DNA from 3 places in the Mucilaginibacter defluvii genome. Region 2 is predicted to be linked to each of the others. Evidence: riboswitches for the same ligand, from Rfam matches in the RefSeq annotation. Region 2 holds a riboswitch; each other region holds the start of a gene.

Region 1 (7,418 bases), on a different contig from region 2:
TGGTTACCTAAAGGCACCGCTCTGCGTGAGCGCCTGACCAGCTTTTTGCAAAAAGCGCAAACCAAAGCCGGTTACGAGCAGGTAATTACCCCGCACATCGGGCATAAAAATCTGTATGTAACATCCGGCCACTATGAAAAATATGGTGCAGACTCATTCCAGCCGATAAAAACACCGCAGGAAGGAGAGGAGTTTTTGTTAAAACCAATGAACTGCCCGCACCATTGCGAGATATATAAATCAAAACCACGTTCGTATAAGGATCTTCCGGTACGTTACGCTGAGTTTGGCACCGTTTACCGTTACGAGCAAAGTGGCGAGCTGCATGGCTTAACCCGTGTGCGTGGCTTTACTCAAGATGATGCTCACCTATTTTGCCGCCCTGACCAGGTTAAGGAAGAATTCAAAAAGGTAATTGACCTTGTGTTATACGTTTTTGGAGCCCTTGGATTTGAGGACTATACAGCACAGGTATCATTACGTGATCCGGAGAATAAAACTAAATATATCGGTACCGATGAAAATTGGGCGCTGGCTGAATCGGCCATAAAAGAAGCGGCTGAAGAAAAAGGCCTAAAAACTGTTGTTGAACTTGGTGAAGCCGCATTTTATGGCCCTAAGCTCGACTTTATGGTGAAAGACGCCCTTGGCCGTAAATGGCAATTGGGTACCATTCAGGTTGATTATAACCTGCCTGAGCGTTTTGAACTGGAGTACACCGGCAGCGATAACCAGAAGCACCGCCCGGTGATGATACACCGCGCGCCGTTCGGTTCAATGGAACGTTTTGTGGCCGTGTTAATTGAGCATTGCGCCGGTAACTTCCCGCTGTGGCTTTCACCGGAGCAATTTATTATTCTTCCTATATCTGAAAAATATGAAGAATATGCAAAAAAACTTTCAGATGAATTAAAAGATTCCGATATTTGCGGGCTAATTGACTTCAGAGATGAGAAGATCGGGCGTAAAATCCGCGATGCTGAAGTTAAAAAGATCCCCTATATGCTTATCGTTGGCGAAAAAGAAGCCGCAGAAAATGTGGTTTCAGTTCGTAAACATGGTCAGGGCGACCTGGGCAGCATGAGCGTAGAGGAGTTTATAAAACAGATAACTAAAGAAATAACAGTATAACTTGGCTTTAAACAGACCGTTCAACAGAGGACCAAGGCCCCCTTTCAAGAAAAAAGAGGCCGAACATAACATCAATCAATTCATCAAGGCGCCAGAGGTTCGTCTTGTTGGTGATAATGTGGAAACTGGCGTGTATTCACTACGTGACGCGCTTGCCATTGCCCAGGAGCAGGAGCTTGACCTTGTTGAGATATCGCCTAACGCTAACCCGCCTGTTTGTAAAGTAACCGACTATAATAAGTTTATTTACGAGCAGAAGAAAAAGCTGAAGGAGATAAAAAGCAATGCCAAACAAACGGTTATAAAAGAAATCCGTTTCGGCCCTAACACTGATGACCATGACTTTGAGTTTAAACTGAAGCATGCTATTAAGTTTCTGGAGTCGAACGAGAAAGTACGTGCTTACGTACACTTTAAAGGCCGTTCAATTGTTTACAAGGAGCAAGGCGAAATACTCTTATTAAAATTTGCCCAGGCGTTGGAGGAAGTGGGGAAGGTTGAGCAATTACCGAAATTAGAGGGTAAGCGTATGTTCCTTACAGTAGCTCCAAAGGGTGCAAAAAAGTAAATTCGATATTCGAAATAAAAATAAAACGTTGCGAAAACGTCTAAACACAAACAAATAAGAGTTATGCCAAAAATGAAAACCAATTCCAGTGCCAAAAAGCGTTTTAAGCTTACTGGAACCGGTAAAATTGCAAGGAAAAACGCATACAAAAGCCACATCTTAACCAAGATGTCGACCAAACGTAAGCGTAACTTAGGTCACACCAGCTTAGTGTCTGATGCTGACATGGGTAACGTAAAGCGTATGCTTTGTATCGGTAAGTAATTAATTTAAATTTTTAACCAGGTATTAGAGTACTAAAGTTCGCCCTTAAGCGGCACTCACTACCAAAAACAACAACAAGATGCCACGTTCAGTAAACGCAGTAGCGTCACGCAGACGAAGAAAAAGAATCTTGAACCTCGCTAAAGGTTATTGGGGTTCACGCAGCAAGGTTTATACCATTGCAAAAAACACAGTAGAAAAAGGTTTACAGTATGCTTACCGCGACCGTAAAACCAAGAAAAGAGAATTCAGAGCTTTATGGATCCAGCGTATTAACGCCGGTGCCCGTCAGCACGGAATTTCATATTCGCAATTAATGGGCAAATTAGCCGCTAAAGAGATCGGTTTAAACCGTAAGGTATTAGCTGACCTGGCTATGAACAACCCAGATGCATTCAAAGCAATTATTGACGCAGTAAAATAGTTCTGTTTAGCAACGTTTTACATTGAAGAACGCCTGGTATTAACCGGGCGTTTTTTTTGTGCATTTTTACTTTCTAATATTATTTTACATATTCAGGGAAATTAATGTTCGCCCTGAGTAAATGGAACTACCCAAACCTATCAGCCAAAAAATAACCGAATTCGCACCCTATGCCGAAATGCTGCCCGGCGTAACTATCATCCACCATATTGCTGATTTTTCGGTAGTTCATATGTGCTCAAAAGGGCAGAAGTTACTGGGAGTAACCGTTGATGAGTTAAGGGAAATGGGAGCAGAATACTACCCGCGTTATTTCAACATGGAATATATGGAAGGCCTGCTGCCGAAAATGGAGAAGCTTTTACGTGACAATAAAAAGAACGAAAGTTTCAGCTATTTTCAACAGGTAAAATACGCCGGTAAGGATGACTGGACCTGGCACATTACCTCCACCGGTATTTTTATGTGGGATGATGATGGCAAGCCCTTGCTAACCATAACTACCGCGCTGCCCATTGAAAATCTGAAAGAAGTTGAACCCAAAGCCGAGCGATTATTAGCCGAAAATATATTCCTTCGTAACAATGCGGCGCGTTTTGGCTTGTTAAGTAAGCGGGAGATCAGCATTTTAAAATTGGTGGCTGGCGGCAAAAGTTCGCCCGAAATAGCTAAAGAGCTATTCATATCGGCAGAGACAGTGCAAACACACCGCCGAAACATCAAACAAAAGCTTGGCATATCCAATAATTTTGAATTTACAGAATACGCCCGCGCCTTCAACCTGCTATAAAAAAAGCGCTTACAAATATTGTAAGCGCCTTAATTAATAGATTTAATTTCTACAACAGCGGGTCTGTGCTTTTGTCGTTTAATTCGCGGGTATCATTGTCGATATCCATGTATTGCTTAAAGTTCTGAACATCAGCGTTGACCATGCTTTTAAACACCGGGTTCAAAGCATACGCTATACTTGCGCCAAGGCCACCTGCAGGTGGGTGGTAGCTGATCACCACATCAACCAGGGTTCCGCCATTTTCGGCATCTCTGAAACGTACCTTACCTGCGTTATCAATGATAGATCCCGGCAGTGAGCTCCAGCCAATCATGTAACCCGGCTCGTCCTTCACAATCTCAGCATCCCAGGTAACACGGGCTACGCCGGCCGGTAACTTAAGCTCCCAGTGCGATCGGGTGTTATCAATCACCTGTACGCTTTCCAGATGTTTCATAAACAGAGGCAAATTATCAAGCTGACGCCAAAACTCATAAACCTGATAACGCGGCTTGTTAACCACAAAGGCTGAACGTACATTTACGTTCACCACATCATCGGTAGTGGTTTTACCAACCCGGCTATACAATTCACAGTGGCCTGTAAATCCCCTGCTTAGCAGGTAGCCGCCGGCTCCAAGTTTTATAATACTTGAAAACGGACTTTTAAACAGGTTTTTAAAACCCGATATTCCTAATTTAACACCCGTAGCAATGGAGATATATCGCTCCGGCCATGTTAGGTTTATAGGTTCCGCGTTATTCTCGGCGCGGTGGTAGTTGTTTGCCAACTGTATTGATGCATTCGACATAATGATATGTTTTTAAGTAGATTACTTATATAACATTGTGCCGTTAAAGGAGTTTTGCTTTAGTTAAAAAACTTGCTTTTACACGAACGGTTTTTTTTTAAATAGTAGTCGCTATTTATTGTACATTTGTGCGCTTTTGGTTTTGCGTTGTTACTTGATAGCCTCGCAAATTAAAAGGGAATACGGTGTAAGTCCGTAACTGTCCCGCAGCTGTAAGCTCTGTAACCAAAAATCCGTCAATAAGCCACTGTAGTAATAAACTATGGGAAGGCAGGAGTGAGGGGAGCAAGTCAGAATACCTGCCATAAGTAATTAATTATTCGAAGCTTTCGGGGATTGAAGCTTGAATGGCATGTGCAATGCGCATTTCACTCATATTATATTTCTCCTGATCTCTTTTCGTTTTAAATAGTCGTGGTGAAATCAATATGTTAAACAAAAATATTTTTGCATTAAATGCGATAGCGTTTTTCATATTGGGCTTTAGCCAGAATACCCTCGCGCAATCCGACAGTGTCAAAAACTTACAGGAAGTACACATTCAAGGTATTACATCAGGTGTTTTAAAGTCGGCTACTCCTGTTCAGGCTATTACATCTGCTGATTTTTCCAGATATAGCGCTTTTAGCGTAGCCGATGCAGTTCGCAATTTTTCTGGAGTTGCCGTGCGCGATTATGGCGGAATAGGCGGATTAAAAACAGTTTCGGTACGCAGTATGGGTGCCGGTTACACCAGCGTTTTGTACGATGGTATACCGATAAACGATGCGCAAACCGGGCAGGTAGATCTTGGGCGCTTTAATTTATTGAATTTACAGGAGATTATTTTATATACCGGCCAGCCGATTAACCTAAGCTTGCCAGCTCGTTCGTATGCGAATTCGGCGGTGCTTTCGCTCATTACAAAGCAGCCTCAATTAAGTGTTGAAAAACCTTACGGCATTACTGCCGGTGTGCGTGCCGGAAGCTTTAGTTTAATCAATCCTTATGTACAGTGGCAGCAGCGATTGAGTAATAATTGGTCGGCTGTACTAAACGCCTCAACACAAAAAGCTAACGGCAATTACAAATTTAAAGATAACTTTGGTGGCAGAGACACCATCGGCAGGCGTGTAAATAGCGACGTATCTACCCAGCAAATTGACTGGGGAGTTTACTACAGCAAAGACGACAGTACGACGTTCAGGCTTCAGTTTAATTACATCAGCTCTGACCGTGGTTTGCCCGGTCCGGTCATACTTAATGCTGTATATCAAGATCAGCACCTGCTTAACCAGGACGCTTTTGTGCAGGCTGTTTATGACCGTATTTGGCAGAGTTCATTGCATCTGTTATTAACCGCCAAGGCATCGCACAATTACCAGCATTATACCGATGCTTCATTTTTGAATAATAATGGCGGCGCTAATGAACATTATACACAGCGCGAGCTTTACCAATCCGCCACTTTAAGCTATAAACCCTTTAATAACTGGGAAATATCCTACGGTACCGATGCGTCGTTTACAGATATGGATATTGATGTTTACAGGTACGCGTTTCCAAAGCGATTGTCGTTATACAATGTGTTGGCGAGTAACTTAAAAACAGGCCGCTTCGGGTTTCAGGCAAGTTTACTCAGCATGTATATCAATGATGATGCGGAGACAAACACCGCAGCAAAATCAAAATCGGCATTAAGTCCAACGCTTGTGGCAAGCTTTGAGGCGATAAAGAACGGCGAATTACTGTTTCGGGCATTTTATAAAGATGTTTATCGTTACCCTAACCTGTCCGAGCAATATTACTACGCCGTACAGCCACGTAATCTTCAACCGGAACAATCACGCCAATTTAATGCCGGTGCGGTCTACACCAAAAATTTCGACAGTTTTACAGAATATTTTTTGGCAAGCGTTGATGGTTATTATTATAAGGTAACCAATAAAATTTTCTCCTTTCCGGGGCGGTCGGCAGAGATTTTAAGCGTGCGCAACATTGGTAAGGTAGATATCCGAGGGCTGGATTTAAACCTAAAAACACGTTTTAAACCGGTTAATGGTTATGCGGGTTTACTTAGCCTGGCTTATACCTATCAACGGGCAATTGATATCAGTAACCCGGGCGATAGTTTTTATAAAGATCAGATACCATACACGCCAAAACATACGCTTGCTTTAAATGCAGGCGTTAGGCACAACGGCGTCGGCTTATTTTATAATCACATTTTTTCATCGTCGCGATATTATCTGAGCAATAACCGGCCGGAATATTATGTTCCTGCATATCATGTAAGCGATCTGTCGCTAACCTATAATTTCAAGCTGCTGAAAAAACAGTTTTATACAGCGGTGGAGGTTAACAACGCGTTTAACAGTAATTACGTAATTGTGAAAGGATACCCCATGCCGCCGCGCTCACTACGCTTAACACTTCAATTAACAATTTAATACATCAAAATGAGATCATTTAAACACAGCTACTTATTACTTTTATCTGCCCTTTCGTTATTAGCTACTTCATGTAGTAAGGATGACGACCCGATAGTTGCCGAAGATAATTTAGGCACTGGCGTATTTATCGTTAATCAGGGAGCATTCAGCGCAAGCAATGCGTCATTAACTTTCTATAATACCACAACCAAAAAGGTTACTTTAGATGTATTTTCGGCTGCTAATGGCACCGGCTTGGGTTCTGTAGCGAATGATGCTGCAATTTATGGCTCAAAAATGTACATTACGGTGAACGTTTCGAGTACCTTAGAGGTAGTCGACCCGCGCAATGGTAAGCTGATCAAACATATCGACATGAAAAATAACGGTGTTGCGCGCCAGCCCAGGTATGTGGCTTTTTATAAAAATAAGGCCTATATCACATCGTATGATAATACGGTAGCCGTGATTGATACCGCGAGCCTCACTATCGAGAAGTTCATCACTGTTGGTCGTAACCCTGAACAAATGGCCATTGCGAACGGAAAACTCTATGTAGCTAACTCAGGCGGACTTACCTTCGGCAATCCGGATAACAGTGTATCAGTTATTGACTTAAATACAAATACGGAAACAAAGAAGATCACTGTTCCGGCTAACCCGGTTAGTTTGGCTGCTGATGCAGGCGGCGACGTATACGTGATTTCAGCAGGCGACTATGATAAGATACTGCCTGCACTTACCATTATCAATGGTACTAACGATGCGATAAAATCGAGCGAGACCACTGATATTGGTTATGGCAACACCATCGCGATAGCCGGAAATTCTGCATACCTGATTTCGGGCGATGGTAAAGTAGTGGTATTTAACACAACTACCGACCAGGTAAGTAACGCCAATTTCATAACCGGCAACTTTAAATTTGCTACACCATTTGCCATAGCGGTTAAAGAGAGTACCGGTGAAGTATTTGTTACGGATGCTAAAGGCTACACCGCTGATGGCAAACTTTATATATTCAGCCGTGAAGGGGC
Region 2 (7,418 bases):
CACGGCTAAATATAAAACCGACGGCGAAACCAAATTCATCGAGTACCTTAAAAATAAGGATAACAACCTGCGCATATCTTCCATAAAGTTCGAGAATATGGATATTGATACCCTGCCGCTGGTGCAAAGCATTAACTTCGACCTGGATTTGACCGGGTCCGACGGTAATTTTATCTACTTTAACCCTAACGTACTCACCATGACGAACACTAACCCGTTCCTCAGCGAGAACCGTTATACTGATATTGAATTTGGCTACCGCGATAACATGACCTTTACCGGTATGTACAAAATTCCGGCCGGTTACAAAGCCGAAACTTTACCTAAAAGCGTAAGCCTTACCACGCCGGACAAAAGCGTTGTGTTCCGCAGAATGGTAAACTTTTCAAACGACGTGATATCGGTACGTTACTATGTTGACCACCTTAAGACTACTTACTTTAAAGAAGATTATGCCGATTTTCGTGAATTTAGCCGCCAGATGTATGAAATGCTGAATGAGCAGATCGTGTTAAAGAAATCGTAATCCCACATGTTTAAGAGATTGTTTTTATTAGGTATGCTGCTTGCGGGCGGCATACCTGTTTTTGCCCAAAAAGTATCGCCGGAATTATATAAGGCTTCAACCATACCTGATTCTCTTAAAACGGACGCGGATGCTGTATTGCGTTACAAAAGCGAGGAAATTACCATCAGCACACCTGGCCGCAGAATACATAAGGCGCACTCGGTAGTTACCGTGTTAAACGAACATGCTATTGATGAAACCCGCATTATATTACCGTATGATAAAACCTCGTTCATCAATTCTTTCCAGATGATTGTTTATAACGCGGATGGTGGTGTCATTAAAAAATATAAGAAAAGCGATATGTACGACCGGTCGGCTATCGACAATATTTCCATAATAACCGATCAGCGCATAAAGGCTATTTCACATACGGTAGCCTCATATCCGCTAACTATCGAAATGATATTTGAGCTTGAGGATGATGGTATTCTGAGCTATGGAAGCTGGCAGTTGCAGGAAGCGGAACGTTCAGTGCAATACTCATCATGTACGTTTATTGTTAACCCCGCAGCCGGCTTACGCTATAACAATCGCAATACCACCATTAAGCCACAAAAATCAGTTATAAACGGTAACGATGTTTATAGCTGGAGCGTGTCAAACCTGAAGGCTTTTAAAAACGAAAAAGGGGTGCCCGAATGGTGTGTTGCGCCACGGGTTGATTTTTCGCCGGTTAACTTTTCTTATGATAATCGCCCAGGAAAATTAGATACCTGGGAAAATTTCGGCAAGTGGATTCAAGCGCTCAACAGCGATGTAAACACCCTGCCGCCTGCCCGTGCCGAAGAGTTCAGGAAAATGACTGCTAACTTTAAAACGGATAAAGAAAAGGCTAAATTTTTATACGAGTATTTGCAAAAGAACATGCGTTACGTGAGTATTCAGTTGGGTATTGGCGGTTTAAAGCCATTTGCCGCGAGCTTTGTCGACCAAAAAAAGTATGGCGACTGTAAGGCCCTTTCCAACTATATGTACGCTATGCTTAAAGCGGTGAACATACCGGCCAACTATGCCCTGATCCGGGCCGGCGAAAACAGCGAACCTGCTGATTTTGCATTTAGCCAAAACAGGTTTAACCATGCCATATTGTGTATTCCCTTTAAAAACGATACCACCTGGCTGGAGTGCACGAGTGATACACAGCCATTCGGTGTGTTAGGCACATTTACTGAAAACCGTAATGCTTTACTTATAACCGAGAGCGGCGGCAAACTGGTGAGCACGCCTAAAACCAAAGCCGCAAACAATGCCTTTAACAGCAATGTAAATATTAAGCTTAATGCTGATGGCAGCGCGGTATCAACCATAAAATTAAAAAATACCGGTGAGTTCAGGAGTATGATGCTTGGGGTTGCCGAAATGTCGGTTGATGAGCAAAAAGAATTTTTTATCCGGTATCTTAAAATGAAGCAACCCGCTGCATTCAATATTAAGCAAGCCGATGATAAGGATGGCATGAAAGAACTGGAACTGGAAATGGCGTACGATAAATTCAGCGATGTAATTGCCGGGCCGCGCCAGTTTTATAAACCGGCCGCGTTTGACCTTTGGGCATACACCTGCCCGGCGGAAGAAAAGCGCAAAGCTGATTTTTACTTTGACCATCCGTTGTTAAAAAATTGTGTAACCACCATTAGTTTACCCGAAGGGTTTGAGGTGGAGAACATGCCGGCTAATCAAACCTTAAAATTTGCCTACGGCGATTATACTCTGAACTACGCTTATGATGCAGCCAAAAATGAAGTGGTTAGCACGGCTAAATTTACGTTAAACAACCACATTATCCCGGCGGCAAAGTATACCGAAATGCAGCAATACCTGGATAACGTAGCGAAAGCGCAAAACAAAAAGCTGGTTATAAAACGCAAGGCGTAACTTTGCGCCGATGATTTTCAGGCTTGATGAACGTTTGCTGTTTCCGGATCCGGCCCTGGCCGAAGCGGATGGCCTGCTGGCCATAGGCGGCGATTTGAGTGCCGGACGATTGATGCTGGCTTACCAAAACGGCATATTTCCGTGGTATAGTGATGACACACCCATACTGTGGTACTCGCCGCACGAGCGCTTTGTGCTGAACCCGGCAACGGTAGTCATCTCAAAAAGCATGCGGCAGGTACTGCGCTCGGGCAAGTTCAGGGTAACATTTAATACTGCCTTTGCAGAGGTAATAAAGGCTTGTTCGCTGGTACCTCGCGAAGGGCAGGATGGCACCTGGATCACCGGTGATATGATGGCGGCTTACATCAATCTGCACCAACTGGGCAAAGCCCATTCTGTAGAGGTTTGGCAGGATGAGGCGCTGGTTGGCGGCCTGTATGGGGTAGAAGTAGGCAAGGTTTTTTGCGGCGAAAGCATGTTCAGCAAAGTAAGCAATGCTTCAAAAACCGCGCTTATTACACTCTGCAAAACAGGTAAGTACAGCCTTATTGATTGCCAGGTATATACTGAACACCTGGAAAGCATGGGTGCGGGCATGATCGGCCGCGATGAATATATGGCCATACTGCGGCAATAAACTGTTACCTTCGCATTTGTACATGCAAAGCACCAATACACAAGAGCGTATAATTTTAGGCATCGACCCGGGTACAGCCGTAATGGGTTACGGGCTGATCAAGCAAACCGGCTCCAAATTGGAGCTTATTAGCCTGGGCGTGGTAAAAATGGGTAACATTGACGATCACATGCTCAAGCTGCAGCGCATCTTCGAAAAAACGGTAGCGCTTATTGATAACTATCATCCCGATTGCCTGGCAATTGAGGCGCCTTTTTACGGTAAAAACATTCAGGTAATGCTTAAGCTGGGCAGGGCACAGGGCATGGCTATGGCCGCGGCTTTGTCCCGTAATGTTGATATAACCGAATATGCTCCCCGCAAAATAAAACAATCCATAACCGGTAACGGCAATGCCACCAAAGAGCAGGTTGCCGGTATGATACAACGCTTGCTGAATTTTACCGAAACCCCCGATTTTCTCGACGCTACAGATGGCCTGGCCGTGGCGGTATGTCACGCGTTTCAGCGCAGCGTTGTTAGCGGCTCCTCTTCTTCTTCAAAAAAATCATACTCCGGCTGGGATACCTTTGTAAAGGATAATGCCACCCGCGTATCAGGCGTTGGTAAAAAGAAGTAGTAAGGTGTTTATAACTTACCCCAGATGTTAAAAACTATCATTACCTCGATACTTCCCTCGTCGCCTATCTTTGAAAGCACCAAATAGTTCTTTGTAAACACCGTAAGGTTGCCGGTTTTATAACTGGTATTAAAAGGGAACCATGTTAAACTCATGGGCTGACGTTGCAACTGTATCGTTTTAGTCATCAGCGAGTTGTGAATAGTGAATGGTGAGCGGTGAGTAGTGATTGGATGTCATTCCAATGCTCACAACTGACTACTAACCACTCACCAGTGACAACTGACCATTGACCAAAACAAAGCCAGACACCTGCCCTGCGGTATTTGACAGAACTTTCACGCATAGGGTTTTGCCAAAAGAAGTAGCCTGCCTGCCGGCGCCATTGAGCGCTTGCCTGTCGCGCCCTCGTCTTTTGTCAGTACCTGCTGCAACACATACAATAATTTAATTAACGAGGCGCTTATGAAACAGGAAAACGATGAAGTATTGCTACGAGAGAACAAAGACCGCTTTGTGATTCTCCCCATTAATTACCCCCGTATTTGGGAAATGTACAAAAAGCACGAAGCCAGCTTTTGGACAGCCGAGGAAATTGACCTTAGCGACGACCTGAAGCACTGGGAAACGCTTAACGCCGGCGAAAAGCATTTCATATCGCACATACTGGCGTTTTTTGCCGCCAGCGATGGTATTGTGAACGAAAACCTGGCGGTGAACTTTATGAGTGAAGTACAGGTTCCTGAAGCACGCTGCTTTTATGGTTTCCAGATCATGATGGAGAATATACACTCTGAAACATACGCCCTGTTGATTGATACTTACGTTAAAGACCCTGTTGAAAAAGACCGTTTATTCCATGCCATTGATACCGTGCCATGTGTAGGCAAAAAAGCCGAATGGGCCCTTAAATGGATTGAGAACGGCACCTTTGCGCAGCGCCTTGTAGCTTTCGCCGCGGTAGAGGGTATCTTTTTTTCGGGTAGCTTTTGCTCACTGTTCTGGCTTAAAAAACGTGGCCTGATGCCGGGCTTAACTTTTAGCAATGAGCTGATCTCTCGTGATGAAGGTATGCACTGTGAGTTTGCCTGCTTACTATACAGTATGCTTAACAACAAGTTGAGCAAAGAGGAAGCAACGAGCATTATTACCGATGCCGTTGAAATAGAAAAGGAATTTGTAAGCGATGCGTTACCGGTTAACCTGATAGGCATGAATGCCAAGCTGATGAGCCAGTACATTGAGTTTGTGGCCGACAGATGGTTGCAAGAGTTGGGTTATGATAAGCACTATAACGCTACCAATCCGTTTGATTTTATGGAGATGATAAGCTTGCAGGGTAAAACCAACTTTTTTGAAAAGCGCGTAGGCGACTATCAAAAAAGCGGTGTACTAAACAACGTACCCGAGAGCAAATCGTTCTCGCTGGATGAGGACTTTTAACAGCCCCACCCAACCTCCTCTAAAGGAGAGGAGCAAAAAAGATAATTAACTATAATAAATACACTCACTTAGAAACTCCCCCTTTAGGGGGTTAGGGGGCACGCAATATGTTTGTAATAAAAAGAGATGGCCGCAAAGAGTCGGTAAAATTTGATAAGATAACAGCACGTATCGAGAAGTTGTGCTACGGGTTTCAACTGGTTGATCCGATTGACGTTGCCAAAAAGGTGATTGAGGGTTTATATGATGGCGTAACCACTTCGGAACTGGATAACCTGGCTGCTGAAACTGCCGCGTCATTAACCACCAAGCACCCGGATTATGCTTTGCTGGCATCGCGTATAGCTGTGTCAAACCTGCATAAAAACACGGTAAAATCATTCAGCGAAACCATGCGTATGCTGTATGAGTACGTAGATAGCAAGAATGGCAAAAACGCATCGCTGATCGCTGATGACGTTTGGGAAGTGATCAGAGATAATGCTGAAGTGTTAGACAGCACCATTATTTACGACCGCGATTTCGGGTTCGATTACTTCGGCTTTAAAACGCTTGAAAAATCATACCTGCTAAAAATCGACGGTAAAATAGTGGAACGTCCGCAGCACCTGTTTATGCGTGTATCGGTAGGTATCCACAAAAGCGATATCGACAGCGTTATCAAAACTTACAACCTGATGAGCGAGCGTTGGTTCACCCACGCTACACCTACGCTATTCAACGCGGGTACGCCGAAACCACAAATGTCATCATGCTTTTTGCTGACCATGAAGGATGACAGCATTGACGGTATTTATGATACCCTGAAACAAACCGCCAAAATTTCGCAAAGTGCGGGTGGTATAGGTTTGAGCATCCATAACGTACGCGCAACAGGTTCATACATCAGCGGTACCAACGGTACCAGCAACGGTATCATACCGATGCTGCGTGTATTTAATGATACTGCCCGTTATGTTGATCAGGGTGGCGGCAAGCGTAAAGGCGCTTTCGCTATTTACCTGGAGCCTTGGCATGCTGATGTATTCGAGTTTCTTGACTTACGTAAAAACCACGGTAAGGAAGAAATGCGCGCCCGCGACTTGTTCTATGCCCTTTGGATTTCAGACTTGTTTATGAAACGCGTTGAGGCCAATGAGGATTGGAGCCTGTTCTGTCCGCATGAAGCACCGGGTTTAGCGGATTGCTTTGGTGCCGAGTTTGAAGCATTATACACTAAATACGAACAAGAAGGCCGTGCCCGTAAAACCATTAAAGCACAGGAGCTTTGGTTTGCGGTGTTAGACTCACAAGTGGAAACCGGTACGCCTTATTTGTTGTACAAGGATGCCGCAAACGCCAAATCAAACCAGCAAAACCTGGGTACTATAAAAAGCTCAAACCTTTGCACCGAGATCATGGAATACACCTCGGCTGATGAGGTAGCGGTTTGTAACCTGGCATCGCTGGCCTTACCGCGCTACATCAACAACGGCGTGTTCGATCACGAGAAATTATATGAGGTTACTTACCAGGTTACATTGAACCTGAACCGCATTATCGACCATAATTACTACCCGGTTGATGAGGCCCGTAACTCAAACCTGCGCCACCGCCCGATAGGTTTAGGCGTACAAGGTTTGGCTGATACCTTTATACAACTGCGTTTACCGTTTGAAAGCGATGCCGCCAAACAACTTAACAAAGAGATATTTGAAACCATCTACTTCGCTTCAATGACGGCTTCAAAGGATTTGGCTATCCAGGATGGCGCTTACGAAACCTTCAAGGGTTCACCGCTATCACAAGGGAAATTCCAGTTCGATCTGTGGGGTGTAACTCCGGAAAGCGGCCGTTGGGATTGGGAAAATCTGCGCCTTGATGTAATGAACCATGGTGTGCGTAACTCACTGCTGGTGGCGCCAATGCCTACCGCATCAACCTCGCAAATATTGGGTAATAACGAGTGCTTTGAGCCTTATACCTCAAACATCTATACCCGCCGTGTATTAAGTGGTGAATTCATCGTGGTAAACAAATACCTGTTGCGCGACCTGGTTAACCTTGGTTTATGGAACACCACCATGAAGGATAAGATCATCAGCGCTAACGGCTCAATTCAGGATATTCCTGAAATACCTGCCGATATTAAGGAACTGTACAAAACCGTATGGGAAATTAAGATGCGTAACATCATCGATATGGCAGCCGACAGGGGCGCTTATGTTTGCCAGTCGCAATCGCTTAACTTGTTCATTAACTCGCCAAACGCGTCAAAACTTACTTCAATG
Region 3 (7,418 bases), on a different contig from region 2:
CCGAAGCCTGCACCTGTAGTATTAATTGCAGTGGCAGCCTCATCAAGCTCCTTCAACATGTCGGCGTAGATGTTTTTTTGTTCATCGTAAACCGGCATATATAAATCATCCGTATAGCCCTTACCAGCCTGGCTGTAGGGCACATCGCCATACAAATCCGTAATGCGGCTAAAGCAATAGGCCCGCCATATACGTGCGCATTGCAATTGGTTTGACAGGGCGGCATCGCTCCCTAAAGCGGTTATTACCTGGGTTATCTCATTTATTTCCTTCGGGTAAGCGTTGTTGAATACCGTCCACGATTGCTGGCTTTGGCTCAGTACATACTTGGCTCCAAAGCCTGCCACGTCATTATAGCTGGTAGTGTACTGCATGGTGCCTTGTAAAAGGTTAAGCACATCGCCCGCACCGTCAAGTACTGATTTGGTGAACACAAATGCCGGAGTAGGGTTAGGTGATGTGTTAGGGTTGGTGTTCATCTCCTCAAAACCCTTATCGCACGCCTGCAAACCCAATATGCCAACTGTAAGTAGCGCTATATATTTTTTTAAGTTTCTTTTCATCTCAAATTGTCCTTTTAATTATTAATGGATCAATGCCTAATTAAAACTTAACCATCAGGTTTAAACCGAAACTGCGGGTACGCGGCAAACCGAACGACTCAAAACCCTGTGCCCGGTCATTGGTAAAGCTTGATTCCGGGTCAAAATTATCGGTCTGGCTATACAGCGTTAACAGGTTGCGGGCTACAAAGGCAATGCTTGCTCCCTGTAGTTTGGCAAACTTCAGCTTATCGACAGGAATGTTGTAGCTTAGTATAACCTGGCGCAGTTTAACAAAGCTGGCATCGTGCAAAAAGAGTTCGGAATATGATTTATAGTTATCATAATAAGTACGCAGATCGGCTACAGGCACTGTACGCGAGTATGAATTACCGGCTTGGTCAACACCGCTTACAGTTAAGCCACCGTCACGGCCAGGTAAAGTACTTTTCATCAGGCCCAAGCGAGTACCGTAAATTTCCATCAGCGATAGTATCTTGTTGCCAAACTTGCCATCAACCAATACATTCAGGCTAAACCTCTTGTATTTAAAATCATTGGTTAAGCCCATGGTTAACGGCGCAACGCCATTACCTAAGGTTTGCAGTGGGGTAGCAACAGGCAAGCCGGTAGTTGCATTAAATACCACATTGCCCGCGGCATCGCGCTGCATACGGGTACCCACAATGCTGCCAAAAGGCTGGCCAACAATATTGTTGATGTAGCCCCAGCCGTTTACCGATGATGCCATCTGGATCTGATTTAAACCGGCCGCGAGTTTTAAAACCTCATTTTTATTATAGGCTACGTTATAGCTGGCGCTCCAGGTAAAATTGTTGGTTTTTACCGGCGTGCCGTTCACCAAACCCTCAATACCTTTATTGCTTAACTCACCTACGTTAAGTATAACAGCATTATAACTTGATGTGCCCGATATGGCAACTTCTACGATATCATCAGTTGTTTTACGATTATATACTGTCAGATCGAAACCTATTCGGTTATTTAAAAACCGTGCTTCCACACCGGCCTCGGTAGTAGTTGAGGTGTATGGCCGCAGGTTTCTGTTGGTCATCACGGTGCTTGATACGTTTTGCAGCGGCTGCCCAGAACTCGGCACCATTAAAAACGCTTGATTTATAGCATATGGCCCGGGCGCGCCGCCGCCTACCTGCGCCCATGATGCACGCACCTTGGCATAAGTGATTGACTGCGGCATTTTAAATGCTTCGGACAGTACAAAACTGCCGCCTACTGAAGGGTAGAAGATACTGTTGTTTTGCGGACTAAGCGTTGAAAACCAATCCTGCCGGCCGGTAAAGGTCAGGTAAGCAAAGTTTTTGTAACTCAAATCGGCCGATCCCATTAAGGAGTTGATGGCGGTTTTGTAATTAGTTGGTGTGGTAGATATTGTCGATAAATTAAGTGGGCTATAGAAGTATGGAATAATATAGTTTGCGCCTACAATATTTACTTGATTGTAAACCGAGCGCTGCTGGTTTGCACCGACAAAGGCGGAAATGCCGAAGTCCTTCACCTGGGTATTATAATTTAGCGTTACCAATGCGTTGGTTTCTGATGCATCTGCTTTCAACTCATTATACTGGCCATTGAGTACATATAAAGTGCCTGTCGGGATGATGTACTTATAGTTGTAATTATAAAAGTCGCGGCTTACCACACCCTTTATAGACAAGCTTTTAAGGAACTGATAAGTTACTCCGGCCTGGCCGATAAAGCGGTTCTTAGTATCCTTTTGCTGATACTTGTTCACTACAAAGTAGCTGTTTGAGGCGATGGATGCATCATTCCACGGAATTTCGTTGCCGTTGGCATCATAACCCGGGTCAAGCCAGCGGATGTCGGCGGTATTGGCAATCATGTAAGGCGTCCAGTTAGGGTTACCCAATGCGTCACCTGCGCTCGCACGGTTTTTGGCATTCTCAATATTATACTGTGCCGAAGCTTCAAAGCTCAATTTTGTACCCAGCTTACCGCTTACGTTAAGGTTTCCTGTTTTACGGTTAAAATCGCTGTTCGGCAAAATGCTTTTACTATCCAGGTCAGACATGGAGAAGCGATAGGTTACCGCCTCGGTACCGCCGGTAAAAGCAACCGTATTGGTTAAGTTGGTACCTGTACGGTAAAAGTTTTTGATGTTATCCTTTTGTGCCGTGTAAGCATGCTCAAGTCCGTCAAAACCTACATACGTTGAGCCGTCAATACGCGCACCGAACGAGCGGCGGCCGGTTTGTATGGCGGCGGCCTGTGTCATCGGTTTTACACCGCCATCGCCTTGGCCATACTCATACTGCCAGTCAGGGAATACGGACGGGCTCTCCGCCGTGAAGGTTGAGTTATACTCCACACCGATACCTTTACCAGCACGGCCTTTTTTGGTGGTGATCAAAATAACGCCGTTGGCAGCCCTCGCGCCATAAAGCGCGGCGGCGGTACCACCTTTTAATACGCTCATGGATTCAATATCATCCGGGTTAATGCCCGCAATACCATCACCACGGTCAACGTTGCCCCCGCCCGCATTGGTAGAGGCGCTACCGCCCGGTACCGTGTTGTCAATAGGCATACCGTTTACCACATATAATGGCTGATTGCTGCCTGACAGGGAGCCATTACCGCGTATCAATACCCTGCTCGATCCGCCCGGCCCGGTTGATAGGCCTGTGGCGTTAACACCGGCCACTTTACCGGTTAAAGCGTTGGCTACGTTATTCTCGCGTGCCTGGGTAAATTCGTCACCCTTAACCTCGGTTACGGCGTAGGCCAGTGCTTTCTTTTGCTTAGAGATACCAAGAGCGGTTACCACCACCTCGTTCAGTTCTTTTTTATTTTCAGCCAGCTGCACGTCAATCGTACTGCGGCCGTTAACGTTTATCTCCTGGGTAATAAAACCCATGTACGAGAATACCAGGATGCTGTTATCGTCCGGCGCGGTAATGGTATAGCGGCCGTCTGCATTGGTTACGGTGCCATTGTTGCTGCCTTTTATCATTACGCTTACGCCTATCAGCGGCTGCCTGGCATCGTCAACCACGGTGCCGCTAATTTTTACCGGTGCAGGTATGGTGTTGCTCTCTGCCGGAGCGGGTTCATCGGCAACAGGACTCTTTTTATCAATTAAAACCACATTGCCTGATATGGAATAATCCATCCCGATAGGGCTTAGCATTCTTTTTAAAACAGCGCCCAGTTGCTCGTTGCGGGCATCAACGCTTACCTGTTGGGTGGTTACAATAGTATTGCTGAAGGCAAAGCTGATTTTGGTTTCTTTGTTTATCCGGCGCAGCACATCCTTAACCGGCATATTGGTTACGTGCAGCGATATACGGGTGTTCAAATCCTGCGCGGAAAGTTTTTTGGCTGACGCGTATGTAAAGCAAACAGAAATGATGGTACAAATTAGTGTTAGCCGCATAAATGCTTTGCATATCAAATGAGAGGACAATGATTTATTTGTCATATATTTGATCAAAATTTATAGTGATGAAATGCCCTTTACAGGGTTTGGCTATGAATTTGGGGCAACATGCCCAGGGGTTGGATGTGCTGGTACCACATTCAACCTTTTTTTATGTCGTGATTTTATCTATAATTTCTCTCCTTCTTTTTTGGGGTTAAGTATGTTACTGTTTATTGGTGCTTATTGTATAGGTATTGTTGTTAACGGTGGTATAATTGGTATGCGTTATTTTGGTAACGGCTTTTAAGATGCCTTGCAGGCTTTGACCCTGAAAAATGGCGGTTATGCGCTGGTCGGCCAGCTTTTTATCATTTATAATGATGCTGACGCCGTACTTGTTACTCAAAACGGCGGCAACCTGCTTCAGATCGGTGTTTTCAAAAATCAATTTATCATCAATCCAGGCAATGGCGTCTTCGGGATTTTTGAGTTTGGTCAGTTCAAACCGTGTTTTGCCGTAACTCATGGTTGCTGATTCGCCCCGGGTAAGCACCGCAAGGGCATTGGCCTGCTGATGCTTTACGGCTACCTTGCCGGTTAGTACGGTTACATTTAACGGGGATGCCGCCTGCGGATAAGCGCTAACCGTAAAGGTTGTGCCCAAAACATGGGTAAGCAACTTGCCGGAGTGAATTACAAATGGTTTTTCTGCATCATGAAATACTTCAAAATAAGCTTCACCCGTCAGGTACACTTCGCGTTTATCGGCATTGAAATTATCGGGATAGCGTAAGCTGCTGTTGGCATTCAATGTAACGCGGGTGCCATCAGCCAATAATACTACTTTTGTTTTGGCTGCTGAAGTTTGTGCGGTTTGGTAAACCGGCGCCTCGGGCTTTTGGTAACGGTTAAATAAAAACAGCGCCGCGCCGCATATCAATAAAATGGCAGTTGCGTATTTAACGCGTACGCGCCCCCTGCGCATGCTCCACAGGCGCATTACAACGTTTTGCCGGATGCCACCCAGATTTGCCGCTTTGGGCGTGGCCACCTGTGATGCTTTATCCCAATGGTTTTTAAAGGCAAGGTCAAAATCATCAAAATTGTCTGCCTGCCTTAGCATTTCAAACAATTCATCAAACTCCCCGCGTGTACACGTATTGCCCATGTACTTTTTAAGAAGTTCTGATTTACGCTGACTTTGATCCATTTAATAACTGATTGATATACTAAAGACACAGTAAATCAGCTATCAGACTAATAAAAAGTAAAATAAAATTTGTTTGTAGTGCTATTGGTTATAAATGCAGCAAAACAGCAGCACCATGGCCGAGTGGACACCATTTTTGGTAAGGTATGTATTTATAAAGCTAAGGGCGGCCATCAGGTGGTTTTTTACCGTATGTTTTGAGAGGTTGAGCTGCGCGGCAATTTCGTCATACGTCATGCCGTCCTCTTTACATAGTTTATAAACCAACTGGCGTTGTGGCGATAGCCGGCCTACAGCGCGCGATATCAATTGCCTGCATTCAGAAACCGCAAGGCGAGCCTCTGTATTGTTATCATCAACAACGGCTACGCGCATCAGCTCGTTAACCAGCCGGGTATCGCTGGCAGCTTTACGCAAATAATTAAGGGAATAGTTACGTGTAATGGTATAAATGTAACCGCCCAGGTTTTTTACATCATTCAAGGCCTCGGCATTTGTCCAAAGCTTGATGAATATCTCCTGGGTAATTTCTTCGGCTGCGTAACCAGACTTTGCTATAGCGTAAACCTGATTATAAACCTGCAGCTTATAATGCTCAAATACTTCCTCAAAGGTTAAATTCCGGTGGCGATTTAATTTAAACCCTCTCATCACAATTAATTGGTTTTACATGATTTCGGACTTCCTAATATAATTAAAAAGCTTCCATAACAAAATTTAATTTGTTTAAATGTTATTTATCCATTAAATAAATATAAAATCGGCGGTAAAATCCGTCTTTTTATGTGGTTGCTATGTGTGCCGCAAATGATTTATTTGCGGTTGTGTCGTTTAAAAACCTGGGCAAACCCTGATAATTATATTTTATCTATTTTAGCCCCTGCAAGTTCTTTACTTATTCTTCATCAAACCGGTGCGGGTTTTACAAACGCTAAATTAATAGGGAACCGTGTGCAAATCACGGGCTGTCGCGCAACTGTAAGTAACGCAAAAGGTTTCTGCCAACAAATGCTCACTGTTTTAATAAATGGGAAGAGCGGCAGAAATGTTACAAGCCAGGAGACCTGCCTGCCACCGAATTGACAATGCTTTCGCGGTATGAAGCAATTGATCAGGTATGATGTACATGTTAGGCTAACCTTCTGTTTTGACGGGATTGCTATGTACCGTCGTGCCTGTCTTTCTACTCCACCCCAAACGCATTGCGAAGCTTAGGCTAAAGCGCTTTTAACAGATTTATTTAATTAATTTTTTAAAAGAATGCTAACGCAAAACTTAGGTTACCCGCGCATTGGTAGCCGCCGTGAACTCAAAAAAGCCTGCGAAAATTACTGGGCAGGCAAAATCGACCTGAAAGAACTGAACCAGGTTGGAAAAGCAATTAAGGAAGAAAACTGGCAAACACAACTGGATGCGGGTATTAACCTGATACCTTGTAACGATTTCAGTTTTTACGACCAGGTGCTGGATATGAGCCTGCTGTTGGGGGTAATACCCGAGCGCTTTGCCCCAGTGCTTACCGAAGTTAAAACTAATACCGAAACTGACTTGTATTTTGCCATGGCCCGCGGCTATCAGCAAAACGGATTGGATATTACGGCACTGGAAATGACCAAGTGGTTTGATACCAATTACCATTACCTGGTACCCGAGTTTACCCAGGTGCAGGAATTCCGTATATTCTCTGAAAAACCATTTGCCGAGTACCAGCAAGCCCGCCAATACCTGGGCAACAATGCCAAACCCGTATTGATTGGCCCGGTAACTTACCTGTTATTGGGCAAAGAAAAAGGCAGCCGCTTTGAACGTATCGACCTGATAAAGAAACTGGTACCTGTCTATGTCGACATCATCAATCGCTTAAAGCAACAAGGCGCAGAATGGATACAGATAGATGAACCTGTACTGGCGCTTGATCTGTCGCAAAAAGAGAAGGAAGCCTTTGAATATGCCTATAAATTGATAAGCAATCGTGTTAACGGTGTAAATATTTTAGTAGCTACTTATTTTGATGCCCTGCATGATAATACCTCGCTTGCCGTAAATCTGCCGGTTGCCGCCCTGCATATTGACCTGGTACGCGCGCCGCAACAATTGAATGACGTGTTGGCACAACTGCCTGAAAGCCTGAGCCTGTCGTTAGGTGTAATTGATGGCCGTAACATCTGGAAGAATGATTATAAAGCGTCGTTGGAATTGATAGAAAAAGCGAAAGCTGCTATCGGTGCCGGGCGTGTTATGATAG

Evidence for each region. A riboswitch is a leader RNA that binds a small molecule or an ion and turns the genes downstream of it on or off. The one in region 2 is predicted to bind cobalamin.
Region 1: it holds a riboswitch for cobalamin, as region 2 does, so the genes downstream of both, ABD960_RS08410 (TonB-dependent receptor plug domain-containing protein) here and ABD960_RS01580 (ribonucleoside-diphosphate reductase small subunit) in region 2, are expected to answer to the same signal.
Region 3: it holds a riboswitch for cobalamin, as region 2 does, so the genes downstream of both, metE (5-methyltetrahydropteroyltriglutamate--homocysteine S-methyltransferase) here and ABD960_RS01580 (ribonucleoside-diphosphate reductase small subunit) in region 2, are expected to answer to the same signal.

What each region holds. Positions count from the first base shown of each region.
Region 1 is NZ_BAABJI010000002.1:490,009-497,426, forward strand. It holds gene thrS (threonine--tRNA ligase) at 1-1,131, shown strand, start outside; gene infC (translation initiation factor IF-3) at 1,133-1,699, shown strand; gene rpmI (50S ribosomal protein L35) at 1,763-1,963, shown strand; gene rplT (50S ribosomal protein L20) at 2,043-2,387, shown strand; gene ABD960_RS08400 (helix-turn-helix transcriptional regulator) at 2,509-3,177, shown strand; gene ABD960_RS08405 (SRPBCC family protein) at 3,227-3,970, opposite strand; cobalamin riboswitch at 4,091-4,291, shown strand; gene ABD960_RS08410 (TonB-dependent receptor plug domain-containing protein) at 4,399-6,399, shown strand; gene ABD960_RS08415 (DUF5074 domain-containing protein) at 6,409-7,418, shown strand, end outside.
Region 2 is NZ_BAABJI010000001.1:359,032-366,449, forward strand. It holds gene ABD960_RS01560 (DUF3857 domain-containing protein) at 1-526, shown strand, start outside; gene ABD960_RS01565 (DUF3857 domain-containing transglutaminase family protein) at 533-2,446, shown strand; gene aat (leucyl/phenylalanyl-tRNA--protein transferase) at 2,457-3,086, shown strand; gene ruvC (crossover junction endodeoxyribonuclease RuvC) at 3,109-3,705, shown strand; cobalamin riboswitch at 3,794-4,039, shown strand; gene ABD960_RS01580 (ribonucleoside-diphosphate reductase small subunit) at 4,171-5,148, shown strand; gene ABD960_RS01585 (ribonucleoside-diphosphate reductase subunit alpha) at 5,256-7,418, shown strand, end outside.
Region 3 is NZ_BAABJI010000004.1:821,300-828,717, forward strand. It holds gene ABD960_RS20775 (SusD/RagB family nutrient-binding outer membrane lipoprotein) at 1-563, opposite strand, end outside; gene ABD960_RS20780 (SusC/RagA family TonB-linked outer membrane protein) at 604-3,978, opposite strand; gene ABD960_RS20785 (FecR family protein) at 4,187-5,173, opposite strand; gene ABD960_RS20790 (RNA polymerase sigma factor) at 5,255-5,824, opposite strand; cobalamin riboswitch at 6,074-6,259, shown strand; gene metE (5-methyltetrahydropteroyltriglutamate--homocysteine S-methyltransferase) at 6,434-7,418, shown strand, end outside.